One region of the Litorivivens sp. genome, then DNA from elsewhere that is predicted to be linked to it. Evidence: riboswitches for the same ligand, from Rfam matches in the RefSeq annotation. Region 1 holds a riboswitch; each other region holds the start of a gene.
What was found. Region 1 has a riboswitch for cobalamin ahead of AC222A_RS12505 (TonB-dependent receptor domain-containing protein). Riboswitches for the same ligand answer to the same signal wherever they lie in the genome.
Positions count from the first base shown of each region.

Region 2: it holds a riboswitch for cobalamin, as region 1 does, so the genes downstream of both, AC222A_RS06530 (cobaltochelatase subunit CobN) here and AC222A_RS12505 (TonB-dependent receptor domain-containing protein) in region 1, are expected to answer to the same signal.
Region 3: it holds a riboswitch for cobalamin, as region 1 does, so the genes downstream of both, AC222A_RS13905 (hypothetical protein) here and AC222A_RS12505 (TonB-dependent receptor domain-containing protein) in region 1, are expected to answer to the same signal.

Region 1 covers NZ_JBVBUV010000043.1:12,905-18,581, reverse strand. Annotated here, with positions in the region: gene AC222A_RS12525 (crotonase/enoyl-CoA hydratase family protein) at 1-641, opposite strand, end outside; gene AC222A_RS12520 (2Fe-2S iron-sulfur cluster-binding protein) at 791-1,111, shown strand; gene AC222A_RS12515 (YajQ family cyclic di-GMP-binding protein) at 1,176-1,658, opposite strand; gene AC222A_RS12510 (ketopantoate reductase family protein) at 1,730-2,632, shown strand; cobalamin riboswitch at 2,662-2,844, shown strand; gene AC222A_RS12505 (TonB-dependent receptor domain-containing protein) at 2,931-4,730, shown strand; gene cobO (cob(I)yrinic acid a,c-diamide adenosyltransferase) at 4,774-5,379, shown strand; gene AC222A_RS12495 (cobalamin-binding protein) at 5,373-5,677, shown strand, end outside.
Region 2 covers NZ_JBVBUV010000014.1:51,902-57,578, reverse strand. Annotated here, with positions in the region: gene AC222A_RS06530 (cobaltochelatase subunit CobN) at 1-3,471, opposite strand, end outside; cobalamin riboswitch at 3,595-3,857, opposite strand; gene traF (conjugal transfer protein TraF) at 3,943-5,133, shown strand; gene AC222A_RS06520 (TonB-dependent receptor) at 5,174-5,677, opposite strand, start outside.
Region 3 covers NZ_JBVBUV010000053.1:17,051-22,727, forward strand. Annotated here, with positions in the region: gene AC222A_RS13890 (sensor histidine kinase) at 1-867, shown strand, start outside; gene AC222A_RS13895 (cobalamin-binding protein) at 897-1,697, opposite strand; gene AC222A_RS13900 (cobyrinic acid a,c-diamide synthase CobB) at 1,694-2,968, opposite strand; gene AC222A_RS13905 (hypothetical protein) at 2,958-3,524, opposite strand; cobalamin riboswitch at 3,616-3,834, opposite strand; gene AC222A_RS13910 (3-hydroxyacyl-CoA dehydrogenase NAD-binding domain-containing protein) at 3,953-5,677, opposite strand, start outside.

The DNA of each region.
Region 1 (5,677 bases):
CAGTCTTGCGACGCAAGAATCACTTCTTTCGATTTGATCACCGCCAACGGACCGTTGGCCGCAATGGCTTGGGCCAACGCTTTGGCGCCCTCAAGTGCCGTTCCAGGCTCCACTACTCGGTTGATGAGCCCTAACTCGTAGGCCCTTTCAGCGTCGATAAAGTCACCGGTCAACGCCAGCTCCATGGCGATACGCGGTGGAATTTGGCGCGGCAGTCGCATCAAACCGCCCGCTGCAGCCACTAAACCGCGCTTGGCTTCCGGAATGCCGAAACGGGCATTGCTGGCAGTCACAACCAGGTCGCAGGACAGCATGATTTCAAAACCACCAGCCAGCGCGAAACCCTCAACAGCGGCGATTAATGGTTTCTTGGGTAACGATTCCACCAGACCGGCAAAGCCCTTACCTTCGATAAACGGCATTTCGCCACTGACAAAGGCTTTGAGATCCATACCAGAACAGAAAGTACCTTCGGCACCCGTCAGAATTGCGACTTGAATACTGTCATTGCTGTCCAGCTCATCCATGGCTGCCGCCACGCCTTTGGCCACCTCCAGATTGATCGCATTTTTTGCCTTGGGGCGATTGATCGTAATGGTCATTACGCCATCGGCAATTTCCGTCATTACAGCGTCACTCATTATCTTCTCCAGCTTATTGATCTGATTATCGAGCAGACAATAATGTACACTCAGCCCCCAAGCCGCAAGCCCCCGCTAGGAAACTTGCGCAGTGCGCAACCGGTCTGCAACAGACCACCACAAAACAATAGAGAACTCGAGGAGCGATTGTGCCACTACTGATTTTTCGCGATGCCAATGGCAATCAATTCGATGTGGAGGCCGAGATTGGCGATACGGTAATGCAGGCAGCGATGAACGCCGGCATCGATGGCATACTGGCCGAATGTGGCGGTATGTGCAGTTGCGCTACTTGCCATGTATACATTGAAGACGCGCGCTTTAACGAGGTGCCTCAGGCAAGCCCAACTGAACGGGAAATGCTTGATGCGGCAAGCGAGCCGCAGGAAACCAGCCGGTTGAGCTGCCAGATCACCGTGACCGCAGAGATGGAAGGCATGGTGTTTACCACGCCAGCGTCACAGTACTGATATAGTCGCCCCCATGTTGCTCCAAGCATGGCTCAGTCCAAACATGGAGGGCGCACCTGATTACTTAATCCCGGAAATTGTTGAACTGCAGCGGCTGTTCAAGGTCTTCACTTCGTAACAATGCCATGACCTGCTGCAGGTCATCACGCTTTTTCCCGGTAATGCGCACCTGATCTCCCTGAATCTGGGCCTGCACCTTCAGTTTGGAATCTTTTACCAGCTTAACAATTTTCCTTGCGAGCGGCTGTTCCAGGCCATTTTTCATAGTTACCGCGACTTTCACCTGTTTACCGGCAGTCTGCTGCTCGCCGACGTCCATGGCCAACGGATCAATCTCACATTTGATCAGAGCAGCGCGGAGCATGTCTTCCATCTGTGACAGCTGAAAATCGGCTTCAGCAATCATGGTGACACCCAGTGCCTCGCGCTGAAAGGCAGCGTCGACACCTTTAAAGTCGAATCGGTTATCAACAATTCGCTGCGCCTGATCTACCGCATTGGTAAACTGGTGCAAATCCACTTCGGATACGATATCAAAGGACGGCATGTTTTATTCCCACAAATCTTGGCGAGTGCGCATGGTAGCACCTGTCGCGCGCCCGGAAAATTCCCGCATCCATGTCTGATCCATGGCTAATACTCGGCGCCGGCAGCATCGGTGCGTTGTGGGGAATCCGGCTGCATCAGGCGGGTAAAACACCGACGCTGCTACTGCGACCCGAGGCGCTTGGCCGCTACGAAGGTCTCACCCTGAGCGGCGAAGGTAAATTTTGTCTGCCCGCCGTCAGTGCCGAAACCATCGATCATCCGATCTCGCGCCTGCTGGTTTGTTGCAAATCTCACCAGACGTTATCAGCGCTCAGTGACATTGCTCCCCACCTTGCCCCCAATGCTACCGTGGTCGTGGTGCAAAACGGTATGGGTGTAGCCGAACAGCTTCAAAAACAATACCCTCAGTGGCAACTATTCAGCGGCACCACTACCAATGGCGCCCATCGCAGCGCCCCGTTTACCATCACCCCCGCCGGTCGCGGTGACACACTGATCGGATCACTGACGGGCAACTTTCGGCAAGCAGAGACTCTTGCCGAAAGCCTGAGTTGCCCGGGCTTTCCGGTCAACGCTTGCAGCGACATTACCGAAGCCTTGTGGCAGAAACTCGCCATCAACTGCGCCATTAACCCGCTCACTGTGCGCTACCGTTGCCGCAACGGTGAGCTACTTTCAAACCCGGCTGCCTACCGCGATCTGCAACAGGTGTGCGAGGAGTTTTTTCAACTCAGTGTCGCACTGGGGCGCGAATCGTGGGTTGAAAACCTGCTCGATACCGTAACCGAGGTTGCCTGCAAAACGGCTGCGAACCGATCGTCCATGTTGCAGGACGTTGAAGCGGGTCGCGCCACGGAGATCGAGGCGATTACCGGCTATGTGTGCGGTATCGCGGCCGACGCTGGCATCGACATTCCCGTCAATCAAACCCTCTACCAGGACATTCGCCAGCTCCACCCCGCAACTCGCTAAAATTGACACCCGCCCTGGCAGCCAGTAGAGTGCGCGCACCTGCCTAGGGTGCCCACTGGCCTGATTGCAAATCAGTGCTGGCGTGGGTTAAACGGGAAGTCTGGTGACAGTTCAGCAAGAACTCAGTCCAGCGCTGCCCCCGCAACGGTAATCAAAGTCTTTTTGTGAAAGTCATTTGAGAGCCCGGAACCGGCCCTTGCAGATACATCGATGACGCGGAGGGCTTCATCGGGTCATATACCTGTATATCACCCCACCCCTCCCTCATTGCGTTAACTACAATGCTTTGGGGAAATCCATGAAAAAGCTGACTCTGGCCACACTGGCACTGGCATGCGCTACCGCCCAAGCCAACCCTATTGAAACAACGATCGTCACCGCAACCCGCACCCAACAGACCATCGATACCACACTGGCACCGGTCACCGTGATTGACCGCGAAGAAATCGAGCGCAGCCAGGCTCGCGATGTGCTGGAGCTGCTGAGCACCACGACCTCCGTCACCATTACCCGCAACGGCGGCGCTGGCGCAGCCAGTAGTGTACTTGTCCGCGGCAATGCCTCAAGCCACACCCTGGTCCTGATCGACGGACAGCGCGTAGGCAGTGCCACGCTGGGCACAACCAACCTGTCGATGCTTGAGCCCGAGCAAATCGAGCGTATTGAAATCGTACGCGGCCCACGCTCCAGCCTGTATGGCAGCGATGCCATCGGCGGTGTTATCCAGATCTTTACCCGCAAAGGCAGCCTGAACGGCGGTATTTCGCCGCTGATCAAAGCAGGTTATGGCAACAAAAACACCAGCAAAGCTGTGGTGGGCTTGTCGGCTGGCGACGATGCTGCCTACGCCAATCTGATGGTGACGCACTTTGATACTCAGGGCATCGATAACCTTGAAAGTGATGCCGGCCTTAACGGTGATGACGATGCCTATCGCACCAGCGGGCTCAGCCTGCGCAGCGGCGCCAAAGTCGGCATTGCGGACCTTGGATTGAGCTATCAACGCACCGAATCTGAAAATGAATACGACAGCGCGTTTTCACCCAACGCCCTCCTCTATAGTCATTCCGTTATAGAAAGCGTAAGCGCTGAAGCCAATCTTCAATTGCTCGAGAACTGGGTAAGCACCCTGCGCCTTGGCAAATCCAAAGATGACAGCCTCAACCTGAATGACCTGAACCCCGCCACGCGCACAAGTTTCACTACGCGTCGCGACAGCGCCCTGTGGCAGAACGACCTTCACTTAGGCGATCACATCGTCTCTGTGGGCGGCGAGTACTATGATGAATTCGTCGACAGCACCACCAACTACACAGAAGATGAACGCATCAACAAAGCCGGCTTTGCCCAATTGCAAAGTGACTTTGGCGCGCATGACCTTGCGGTAGGCGCACGCCACGAAGACAACGAGCAGTTCGGCGCCTTTAAAACCTGGACCGCAAGCTACGGCGTTGACCTGTCTGAAAGCACCCGCCTGATTCTGTCCAAGGGAACCGGCTTCAAGGCACCCACATTTAACCAGCTCTACTTCCCCGGCTTCGGCAACCCCAATTTCGTACCGGAAGAGTCTGAAAACACAGAAGTTGAAGTACGCTATCACCGGGACAACTATGGCCTATCTCTAGCAGCCTTTGAAAACGATGTGGAAAACCTGATCCAGTATAACCCGGCGACGTTTACCACAGATCAGATCAGTAAAGCGGAAATTCGCGGCACTGAACTGACCTCTTTCGTTCGCGTTAACGAATGGTTGCTCAATGCCAACCTCACGGTACTGCGCCCACTCGATAAAGCCACTGACAATGATATTCGCCGCCGTGCGCGTCGTTCTGCCACCATCAGCGCAGACCGCCAGTTGGAACGTTACAGCTACGGTATTCAGGTTCGTGCGCAAGGACGCAGCTATGAAGATGCGGCCAACAATCAGGATCTTTCCGGTTTTGCACTGGTGGATCTGCGCGGCAGCTATCAGTTCACTTCCAGCGTTTGGGTACAACTGAGCCTTAAAAACCTGTTCGACCGCAATTATGAAACCGCACGCGGTTTTAATAACGAAGGTCTGACTTCCATGCTGACTCTCGTTTACGAGCCCAAGTAGGCAACGTATCCTTGCCGATAAAGGACACAGGACAACAGAAGCCATGAGCACAGACCGCAACGAACGCCATAAGAAAGCCATGCAGCGCCGCAAAGCGCTGGTAGATGAAAAAGTGGCACAGGCTCAGGAAGAGCGCGGCGTGCTGATTGTGCTCACGGGCAACGGCAAGGGTAAATCAAGTTCCGGCTTTGGTACCGTAATCCGCTGCTTGGGTCACGGCTACAAGGCCGGTATCGTGCAATTCATTAAAGGTACCTGGGATTGCGGCGAGCGGGATTTTATTCTCGAACGCTGCCCCGAGGTGCCCTTTCACATCATGGGCACTGGTTTTACCTGGGAAACTCAGGATCGCGAGCGGGATATTGAAGCAGCGTTACAAGCCTGGGAGAAAGCTGAAAAATTATTGACCGACGAAAGCCTTCATCTGGTATTGCTGGATGAACTGACCTATGTACTCAAGTACGGCTGGGTAGAGCAGGAACGTATCTTCACGGCATTACGTAACCGACCTCGCGAACAATCCGTCATCATCACTGGACGCGCCGCGTCCAAAGCCTTGTGCGATCTGGCAGACACGGTGTCCAATATCGATGTTGAAAAGCACGCTTTTCATGCTGGCATCAAGGCTCGCAAAGGGATCGAATGGTAAGACTGACGCCAGCATTAGTTACAACCTTCGTTGCTGCTCTGATAACTGCTGCTGCCGCGCATGCCAATCCAAAACGCTGCGTGGTGGACGATATTGAGCATACTGTGTGCCTGTCGCAACCGGCCCAACGAATCATCGCGCTTTCACCCGGCGCAACTGAACTACTGTTTGCCGCTGGAGCCGGCAACCAGGTTGTCGCCGCTGTTACGTATTCCGACCACCCGGAAGCGGCCAAGGCTCTTCCGCGGATCGGCAGCTACAACCGCTTTGATATGGAAGCCATCCTCGCAGCGCGACC
Region 2 (5,677 bases), on a different contig from region 1:
CCGATACAGGGCCTGAGCCGATTCGCCCGCCAGATCCGCCCCGTAGACATGCCCCATCCGCTTTATAAACACGTCGCTCAATTGCGAGGCATCTTGCCAGGCCGACGAGCGCTCCGCCAAACGGTTAATCCCCGCGCCGTAGGCACCGGGCGCAATACCGAACACCCTTAAGCTGGCCTGACGTCCCAGCGCATTCGGGTCACCGTCGGGCGTATTGCGTAATAGCTGTCGCGCCTCTTCTACCCAGTTAGCCGCTACCTGGTTGAGCGCCAGATCGTCCCGTCCGCCGCGTCGCTCACTGTCCAGCGGCGCCAGAGCAGCCTCAAGCAACGGGCTCAGCAGCGGATAACGGTCCACAATCAGATCGGCGCTGGCATCCAGCGCCATCAGCGTGGCCTTGTCGAGCAATACCAGATGCTCGCCGTAAAGGTCGCGAAACAGGCCTGAGGTATTGAACACCACATCCAGGCGTCGAGGTTGGTATTCTCCCAGTGGAATACGCTCCAGTGACTTGAGAATGCCACGGCTGTTCCATACCGGCTTGACACCCAGCAGTCGCAGGCCAAATGCAATCATCGCCCCTTCATCCCGCACCGTGTCCGACGCCCACAAAATAACGCCCTGCTTGTTGCTCCCACCGGTGGCGGACTGGTCGAGCTGTTGCTGATGATCGCCAAGCGCCTGCACCGCCAGCTCACTGCCGACGGCATAGCCCACCCGCGTCGGCAGCAGGCTGCCATCCAGGGCGTAGAAATTGCGTCCGGTGGGCAGGGCTTCCGGCGTGCGAATGGGATCGTTGCCCTTGCCGGGCAAGACATAGCGACCGTTCAGGGCGTTGAGCAATGCTTGCATCTCCGCAGCCGGCGAGCGCGCCAGATCAATGCGCCATTGCTGTCGCGTTTTCTGATCAAGCACCTGCTCACCGACCATGGAGGTAAGCATGGTGTCCAGCGCTGACTCCGACCAGGCGCGACCAAAAACATGCAGCCCCAGCGGCATAAAGTCTTCCTGAATATTGGTGAGATAGTGGCCCACCTCATGCAGCAGAAATTCCTCGTCAATGTCATCAAAGCCGACACCGCGTACTGTGAGCTCTTCATCCATACTGGCAATCAGTTCGTCGCGCAGTCCCAGCTCGTCGATGCGCTGTCGCAAGGTAGCCACCGCACGGCTTCGGGTGCTGGCGTCAGTGGCGGCCTCGGCACTCTCAATCAGCTGGCGAAGTTCCAGCAGCTCGTCATACAGCTCGGTGGCGGCAAGCGGTGGTGTCAGATGATCCACCATGACGGCCAGTCCGCGCCGCTTGGCCTGTATCCCCTCGCCTACCCCGTCGACAATATAGGGATAGATACCGGGGACGTCGCCAGCGATCAGGGTCGGGTAGTCATCCTCGCCCAACCCCATACTGCGACGCGGCAGAAACTCATAGGTGGAATGTCGACCCAGATGGATCAGCGCGTCGGCTTTAAAATGATGATGGAGGTAATGATAGAACCCCAGGTACTGATGTGGTGGCGGAAACGACAGATTGGCATGGAGCAGTTCCTCATTTATCTCCCAACCACGCGGTGGCTGGGGGCCAACAAATACTTTGCCAAACTGCACACCCGGCACCAGCAGTTTGTCATCCCACACCATAACCTTGCCCGGTACAGCGCCCCAGCCACGAATGCCTTCAATACCCATTGCGACAAGCGCCTGTAACAGGCTGTCACTCTCGCGCCAGTCGTCCGTGGTTAGGCGCTCACCGGAGAGGGCAGACTGCAGCAGATGGTCATAGCCGGCCGTGAGCTGCTCCAGCAGACGCAACGCCCGCTCGCGCCCCGGGTGTCGCAAGCCATCAAGCGCGTGGTGGATATCAGTCGTGGCATTGTGTAACGTGATCTGCAATGTCTGCAGATATCGCTGGCGCTGATTACCGGCGGGCAAGGTCATTGCCTGCTGCAAGCCGCTGCGCAGGCGAACATCCAGATAGGCCAGCGGTCCATCGCGCATCTCTGCCTGCAACGTCGACGGCAGCTGAGCAAACCATTGTTGATAGCTATCTGCGGACAACGTGGCGACCTGCTGGCTCATGGCGGACAACGCCGCCCGGTCTTCGGGCAGGTTTACGCCGCGCGCCTGCAATACATCCAGCAAAGCATTTTCGTTCGCGGGCAACTCCCCCGTGTCATAGCCTGCCGCCTTGAGGGAACGCAATATCTCCAGGAGGCTCTCGGGTACATTGAGATTGTCAGCACCAATATTGTGACGCCCCGGCGGGTGGTTGTAGTACACAATGGCAACGCGTTTATCGTTGTTGTCCCGAGACTGCAAATTCAGCCAGCCTTCGGCTCGTCTTGCCAGCCGCTCGACCGAGGACGTTATGACTTTACTGCGACTTACCCGAGCGCCAGTGCGCTCATCCAGTTGCGATGGCGAGGCCAGCGCCACGACCTGAGGCTGACTCACACCCTGCAACTCCGGCATGGCGACCCGATAGTGAACACTCTGGGCGGGAATGCCCTGCGAAGACACCCAGTATTCCTGCGCCGTGGTCTCAGCCACCCGAATACCCCTGAGAATCGGCACATTGAGTCCTGCAAGCAAGCTGTCGACCCTTGCCCTGCCCTCACCACCGCCAATAACAAAATCCTGCAGGCTCACAATCAACTGCCGGGAATGGCGCATATTCAAGGCGGCGAGCAAACGCACCGCATCCACGGAAGGCTCGCCCCACGCTGCCAGCACCGAAACACACTGCGCATTTACCGCCGAACAGAATTGCTTGTGCAGCTCCCACTCGCCCGCCAGTTCACCAGTATCGTGATCCAGCACCCAGATCAACGGTTGTTGCTCATCCAGCGTACCGGCCAGGTCGGCAGCGCGCAGCCACTGCGGTTCACTTTGCGTGTGCAGGGCAAAGCGCACCAGTGCCACCGGCTCAAAGCGAGGGCTCTGCTCACCTGCAGAGGCGAGAAAATGCAGCAGATGCCGCGCATTGCTGACCGAGCGATTCACCCAGTACGCACGAGCTTGCAACCAGTCGCGAAAAAGCGGATTAGCTTGCTGCAGCGCCTTCAGGCGCTGATGATTGCTAAAGTCGTCTCTTTCACCAACCCGGACATCAAGGGATTGCGCGGTAAAGGGACTCCCCTGCCGGTCTCGGTGCAGAGGCAGCAGGCGCCGGTCACTGTGAATCACCAGCCGGAATTGCTCCCTCGGATAGCTCAGCGCAAGCAATCGTTCGACCTGATCACCAAATACCGCCACCAAAGCCAGACTTTGGTGGTTGAGAATCAATGACTGCAGTTGCGCTTGCGTCAGTGCTGCCAGTTGCTCGACCGTTCGAATTTGAATACTGGCACCTGTGGTTAGCTGATGGGCACCAGCCACCAGTGTCGGCGCCGAACGCTCAGAGACAAGCACGAGAACGCTGTGCTGGTCCGCATGGGAAGGCAAGGCGGCCAGCCACAAAACAAGGGCTGACAAAATCAGCCTCGGCCGAATCGAGAAAACACGCATAACCACACCCTAGGGAGGAAATAAAAAGGCATGGCGAAATGCGGTAATTGGACAGATGCGACAACCATCCGAACCTTCTGGCACCCCGCCACTGTTCGTTGGTTTCCGGCCGGTCTCCGGGCTTGCAGTTGCATGACATGCCAGCGCTCCGCCTTCCCATGTCCCGTTCACCAAATGGTGATGACACAGTGGCTGCGGCTCTCTAGGTGAGAACCGCCAGAACGCCTGAAACTGTTTACCGTTGCGGGGGCAGCACAGGACTTGCAGAGCTGATAGTCAGCATCTGCGCACCTGTTTCCCGATTATCCCGTGCCGCCGACGGCGACGTGGGCACCTGAAACTGGCGGAGATACTACAGGTAGATCTCATTGAGTCAACCCTTTCAATTCATCGCCGACTGAACGAGAATCCCCCCTTGCCAACTACGTTGAAACCCTAATGGCCACATTTCACTTGTTCTCGCGCTGGCGCAAAAAGTCTCTGGCAATCGTACTCGCTTCGTTTGCCCAGTCTCTCTACGCCCAGCAAACCATTGTTGATACCGAATTGTTGGGACTCGCCTCGCAAACCGATGCCTCGTCGTTTATCGCCAACCCGGCAACCATGCATCTGAAAAATGAGCGCTATCGTTATTCACTGAATTCAGCTACAGGCGGTTACTTTAACGATAAGAACGGCCTGTTAGACGATTTTGAGGATGCCGAGGAAGAAGGCGAGCGAATCAAGGAGTTATCAAACGAACGGTTGCTGTTTCCGTCGGATTTTGAACGTCAGATCGCAATCTTCGAACGTATGGACGGGAAATTGTTTACCCTGTCCGGCGGCAACGTAGCCGCTGTGGCGTTGCCTATAGACGGTGTGGAGACAACTCTGGTTTCAACCGTGGTCAGCCGCCTGGCCACTGCCTTTGACTACAATCCGAATGACGCTCAACGCTTACGTACCGCACCGATACTGGGTGTCGTGAGCCCACCCGACCTTGAGTCGCGCATTATTATTCAGGGTATTGCCATCAGTGATGTTGGCGTTAACTTTTCCAAAACCCTGACCAACTTCTACGATACACGCGTTGGCGTGACGCTGAAGTATCAAGGTGTACGCTTACTCGAAAAGGCGATCGAAATTGACGACTATGAAGAAATCACGCTGGATGAATTCCGCGACGCTTTGAAAACACGACATCATCTCAATGCGGATATCGGCGTGTACAAAGCCTGGAAGCAGTGGCATGGCAGCTTCGTGGTGAAATCACTTAACAGCAAAAGCTACAAGGGGAGTAATGGCAATGTCTATCGCCAGCACCCCGGCGTGCTCTTGGGGCTAGCCTGGCAAGGAGAGCGCACGCTGGCCTCATTGGACTGGGATGTGGTACCCAGTCAGCGACGCTTCGGTAGGCTCGACGATGAACAGCGCGTGCGCTTAAGCGGCCAGTACAAAATCAACCGTCGCTGGAATATCAGCGCGGGGATTGCGGCCATTGTGGAAGGCCGCGACAACGATGCGTTGTCACTGGGCGCCGGCTATCACTGGGAAAGTGGTGCTGCGGTAAATATGGCGCTTATCTATGCCGGCCCGGAAGAGCTAGGCGGATCCATTCAAGTACGCTTCCCCTTCTGGAAACGCGACTGACAAGCAAGATGGGGCTACGCGGAGCAGCCCCCTCTCGCAACTAGAATTGCAGGCTAACATCCAGCCCGTAACTTGCGGGCTCACCGAATGCACCAACCCGAGTAGACCACGGAAAGGCGCCGATGATGTCGAGCTGGTATTCCTCGTCGGTAAGATTTTTACCCCACAGGGCGACCGACATCAGCCCACCAAAAGCAGCCATATCTCGCACGCCCAACCTTGCGTTCAACAACCCGTAATCCGCAATCTCGGCATCATTGATAACACTGGCATTAGCCGCAGGCCACTGACTGTCGCGCCAGGAGTAATTGATATTTGCCAATAGCGATACCGTGCCCCAGAGATACGGCGTATAGGTCAAATCAACCATATAACTTGACTCAGGTGCACTGGGCAACGCATAACCCTCAGCCTCATTGGCACCGGTGTTCGGATTAATGACCTCTTCAACATTAGCATCCAATCTTGCATAGTTCATCGTTAGCATCAGATCGTGCGTCACTAGCAAGGTGAGATCCGTTTCAAATCCTGTGATGGAGGCCTT
Region 3 (5,677 bases), on a different contig from region 1:
GAAACCTACGGGATCAATTATTACGAACCAAAAACCCAAATGACCGCTCAGCGTTTGCGCGCTGTGGTGCATATGGCGTTAGAAAGCTATCAGGCATACAGTGCGCTGGAAAGCAGCAACAACCACCTTCGTCACGTATTGGCCGACATTGAGCTCTTCAGCCACGCCGTCGCCCACGACATTCGCGGCCCTGCACGCAACCTTCACATGCTGAGCGAGCTACTGGCCAGCGAGCTCCCCTCAGAAGCGAGCCCAACGACCAGAGAGTTGGCCGAAGCCTTGCAGACTGGCAGTGCAAATCTGCTAACGATTCTCGAGCAGCTGTTGTCGCTATCTCATCTGGGTAAAGACAGCCTGACCCTGAAAACCTATGACATGAGCGAACTCGTCAGCAATGCAATCGAGAACTTTCGCAACCGTGCTACAGACCCCGATACGGACATTTCGCTGTCGGGTCATTGCAGGGTTATCGCTGATTTTCACGCGATCAGCCTGGTTGTGAGCAACCTGCTGGACAATGCCGACAAATACCGCGAACCCGAACGACCGCTGACTATCAGCATTGAGATTCGCCCAACCGAGACACAGTGTGTACTGACGATCAGTGATAATGGACGGGGCATTCCAGAGGAAAAAACCGAAGAAATATTCTTGCCCTTTCGTCGGGCGTGCAATGACAAAGAAACGCCCGGCAGTGGCATAGGTCTGGCACTGTGCAAGCGCATTGTTGATTTGCACGAAGGCACGATTCACGCCGATTCTGGAACGCACGACGGCACACGGATAACACTGAGTCTACCAATCAGTTTCGACGACGCCGTAAAACCCTCACCCGACTTGCGACAGGACAGCGCGCCCACCCTCTAGATGCTGTGCACGGTATTGCCGATAAACGCTCACCCCTGACTCTGGTTCCAGTCGGCTATTACCCGGCTCAGCGCCGCGACGCCATCGCTCAGTGCCGCCGGGCCAGGCTGCAAAATAATTGGCGATTTTATTTCATGAATCTGCCCGTGGCGGACCGCCGGTATATCGCCCCAGCCATCACGGGCGGCTATCTGCTCCGGTCGTACTTTACGGCCACACCAGGACGCAAGAATGATATCAGGCTCACGCCGCACAACCTCGAGCGGATCAGCAATAATCCGGCTCTTGGCGTCCGGGCAGGCTGCAAGTTCAGCAAAACAATCGTCACCGCCTGCCAACTCAATCAGATCTGAGACCCAACCGATGCCGGAAATCATGGGATCGGGCCATTCTTCGAAATAGACACGGGGACGCCGCTGCAGGGAGTTGGCCAAACGCCGCGCCCGCTCAAGATTGTCGTTAAATCCCTCGCACAGTTTTTCAGCTTTGCGCTCAACCCCCAGTAATCGCCCTAGGGTATGCAACATCTCAAAAATACCGGCCACACGGCGCTGGTTAAAAATATGAACCTGCAGGCCAGCGCGCACCAAGTCTGCTGCAATATCGGCCTGCATATCGGAAAAACCCAAGACAAGATCCGGCTTTAGCTCCAAAATTTTGCTTTCTTTGGCGCTGGTAAACGCAGACACTTTGAGCTTTTCCTTCCTCGCCTCGGGAGGCCGAACCGTAAAACCCGAAATACCCACTATGCGATGCTGTTCGCCCATCAGATAAAGCGCTTCCGTCGTTTCCTCTGTCAGGCAGACGATACGCTGCGGCCATAAACTCATTCAGCGCCTCCGGAAAACCAGTTGCACACGGTTTCCGGGTCAGACCGGAAATACCAGTGCACAAACGACGCAACCAGTCGGTTGCGACGCCAGATAAACTCCCCATCCCGGCCGTCGTGGTAGCGGGTACGCTCGTCGGTAACGGCATCATCAATGCGAGCATAATGAAACGTATGCCCCTTTAGTTTGCCGTCAGGTAATTCCTGATAGCCCAGCGCCGCCAGTCGATCTCCGACCACCGCATTGCCCGGCAACAACCCAATCAGACTGGTCTTGTGTTGCGCATACTCAAGAGATTGCTGCAGATACAACATACCGCCGCATTCGGCCACACAGGGCTTGTCGGCCAGGATGTGATCACGCACTTGTTCCGCCATTGTCGTATTCACAGTCAATGCCGATAGATGCAGCTCGGGGTAACCGCCGGGTAGATAAAGTGCGTCGCAGGGCGGCAACTGCCTATCGTGCAGCGGTGAGAAATAAACCAGTTCGGCGCCCTGCTCCTGCAGAAAATCTGTATTGGCGTGATACAGAAAATAGAAGGCTTCATCGCGCGCTACAGCAATGCGCTTGCCGCTGAGCCTAGGCACGTCAGTTTGCACCTGTGCGAGTTCACGCTGCGGCAATTCACCCCACTCCAGTGCGTCGAGCATGGGAGCTACCACCTCGGCCACCAGTCGCGCGCACTGCTGTGCCTGCTCTTCGCTACTGCTGATTCCCAGATGGCGCTCCTCCACCTGCAGGCGTTCATCCCGCGGCAGCCATCCCAGGTATTTGACCGGCGCCCGCACACTCTCTTCCAGCATCTCACCGTGACGGTCACTGCCCACGCGGTTAGCGAGAACCGCGCTGACCTTGACCCGCTCATCATAGGTCGCCAAACCATGCACCAGCGCACCAAAGGTCTGAGCCATCGCCGCTGCGTCTATCGTGAGTGTTACTGGAATGGCGTACTCTGCCGCCAGTTGCGCCACGGGAAAACTGCCATCAAACAGCCCCATAACCCCTTCCACCAAAATCACATCAGACACCGCAGCCGCACGAGTCAGCTCAGCGGCAATGCCATCACCGCCGAGCATCCAGTAATCGAGCTGGCGCACTTCCAGACCAGTGGCTTTCTGCAGAAAGCGCGGATCGAGATAGTCTGGTCCCATTTTGAAAAGCGTCACGCGGTCACCGCGATCCAGCAGAGCTTTGGCAAACCCGGCACTAAGCAGAGTTTTCCCATGATTGCTACCGGGAGAGGCGAGAATCATCAATTTAGTGTTCATGTACACCCTGCCTCCGGTTAATCAAGGCGAATGCCGCAGCCAAGGTCAGAAACAGCGCAACATAGATAAAGCTGCTGCTGAAATAGCCCGGTAAATAGCGTTCAGTTCGCGCGAGCATCTCCGTTAGTGTCGGATCGACAAACTTGCCCGACAAAAAATAGAAGCTTCCTGAGCTGATAAAAAACGCTGTTACCTGTGCCAGCGAAAAGCCCGCCAGCCCCAACGGCAATTGGACTTTGACCGGCGCGTTGCCGCACGCAGCTCCGGCATACCAGATCACCGCAAAAGCCGGCAGAAGAAAACCGTAGGCAGGGCTGAGACAGAAAGGATCGGTTCCGCTGGCAATGGACAACATATCCAGCGTGACGGCCAGCGCGACAAAGCCGCCAAACCAGCGATACCCAAGGCCAATAAAACCGCCGATAAACAACGCGGCATGAGTAACATCGGCAAGATGGATAATACCGCTGAGTGGATAAGGGCGACTGAGCATAATCAGCAGCCCGAGCAGTAGGCCAATGGCACTGCGATTCAAGTGAGTCAAAACATTCTGCATTTTATCATCTCCAACAGGATTGCAAGAGATGACGCAGGAGGAAGTTGGGTAAAAGACATAGTCCTACCCCGCCCGTTGCCCTCCGCAACGTCATCGCGGCTCGCTGCAGGCCGGTCTCCGGACTTGTGAGGGTTATCGTAATGACAACTGGCTGAACGCCTTCCCGCGATGACTCGCAGTGGCCCTTGTTCAGCGATACTCACTTACCGTTGCGGGGGCAGTGTCGGCTTTGCGCATGCGCACCGACTTCCCGTTTAACACCCAGCTCTCAAAGCAAGAACCATGGGTGACCTGTAGCGAAGGCGGTGAATGTATAGAGTGACAGCGGGGAGGTCAAGCAGCGCACTCAACCTGCGGAAGAATGCGCGCACCAAATCTTTATAGAAGGTGTCCTGCCCCCTTGGAGGGAGGGCAGGGAAAGGGGCTATCTACAGAAACAGCTCGTTCTTAGCCGCACGGTCTCTGAGCAGCTGGGGTACCGCAAAGTCTTCACCGTACTGCTGGTGTAGGTACTCAGCGCGCTCCACAAACTGTTGCAGACCAATCGCATTGATCGCCTGGAAAACACCGCCGGTTTGCGCGGGAAAACCGATACCCATAATGGATCCGATATTGCCGTCACCGACGTTTTCAATCACACCCTCTTCCATGGCGCGAACCGCTTCCAGACACTGGGAGTACATCAGACGGTCCTTGATATCCTCGTATGGAATCTCGGTATAGCCATTTGGCGCAAAGGCGTCTTTCAGGCCTGGCCACATGTGTTTCTGGCCACCCTGTGGATACTCATAATAGCCCGCACCGTGCACCTTACCTTTGCGGCCAAACTCGTTGACCATACGATCCAGCACACGCGATGCGGCGTTGTCTTCCCATTTCTGCCCCTGAGCTTCGGCATCGGCTTTCGCTTGCTGACCATTTTTCCAGGCGGTTTCCTGACTGATCTCATCAATCGCACCCAGCGGACCAATGGGTGAACCATTGTCACGAGCGGCCGATTCGATCAGCACAGGGTTGATGCCTTCTTCGAGCATGATGGCACCTTGCGATACGGTCTTGCCGATAACACGCGTGGTAAAAAAGCCGGGGGCATCGTTAACCACAATTGGCGTTTTACCCAGTTGCTGGGCAAGATCAAAAGCGCGAGCCAGTGTTTCGTCAGACGTTTTCTCGCCGCGAATGATTTCTACCAGCGGCATTTTCTCGGCGGGTGAGAAGAAATGCATACCGATAAAGTTTTCCGGACGCACCGAGGCTGCAGCCAATTCAGTAATCGGCAACGCAGACGTATTGGATGCAAACACACCGTCAGCTTTCAGGACGGCTTCAGTGTCTTTGGTAACCGCCGCCTTGATCTTACGATCCTCGAACACGGCTTCAATCACCAGATCGCAATCCGCCATGTCGGCGTAGTCTTCAGTCGCCTTGATGCGAGCAAGGCATTCATTCTTCACTTCTTCAGTCAGGCGTTTCTTCTCAATGCGCTTGTTGTAGAAGTTCTCGGCATAGGCCTTGCCTTTTTCAGCATTGGCCAGGCTGATATCTTTCAATACAACCTCAATACCTTTCTGCGCAGCCACGGTAGCAATCCCCGCTCCCATCTGCCCGGCACCAAGAATTCCCAGCTTTTTAACACTGGTTTTTTCGACACCGCTCGGGCGACTGGCTCCTTTGTTCAACGCTTCCATTTGCACGAAGAACGCCGTCATCATGTTGCGCGACACCTGATTCAGCAGCAGATGCAGGAAGTAACGGCCTTCGATTTTCTGCGCTGTATCGAAATCGACACGCGCACAATCCACAACGCAAGCGAAAATGGCATTCTGCGCCGGCATCAGGTTTTTGGTTTGTACCATCACATTGGACGGGCCAAAAAAGGTAAGCCCCTGGTTGGCCTCATCGGTTGGACCGCCGCCCGGCATTTTGTAGCCTTCACTGTCCCAGGGCTGCTTCGCCTCCGGATTGGCTTTGATCCAGGCTTTGGCTTTTGCTGCCAGTTCTTCTTCGGAATCAACCAGCTCGTCAATAAGTCCCTTGGCCTGCGCTTTTTCAGTTGTCAGGCGCTTGCCCTGACTGATCAAACCAATGGCTTCCTGCATGCCGACCATGTAGGTCATACGCACAACGCCACCGGCGCCTGGCATAAGACCGAT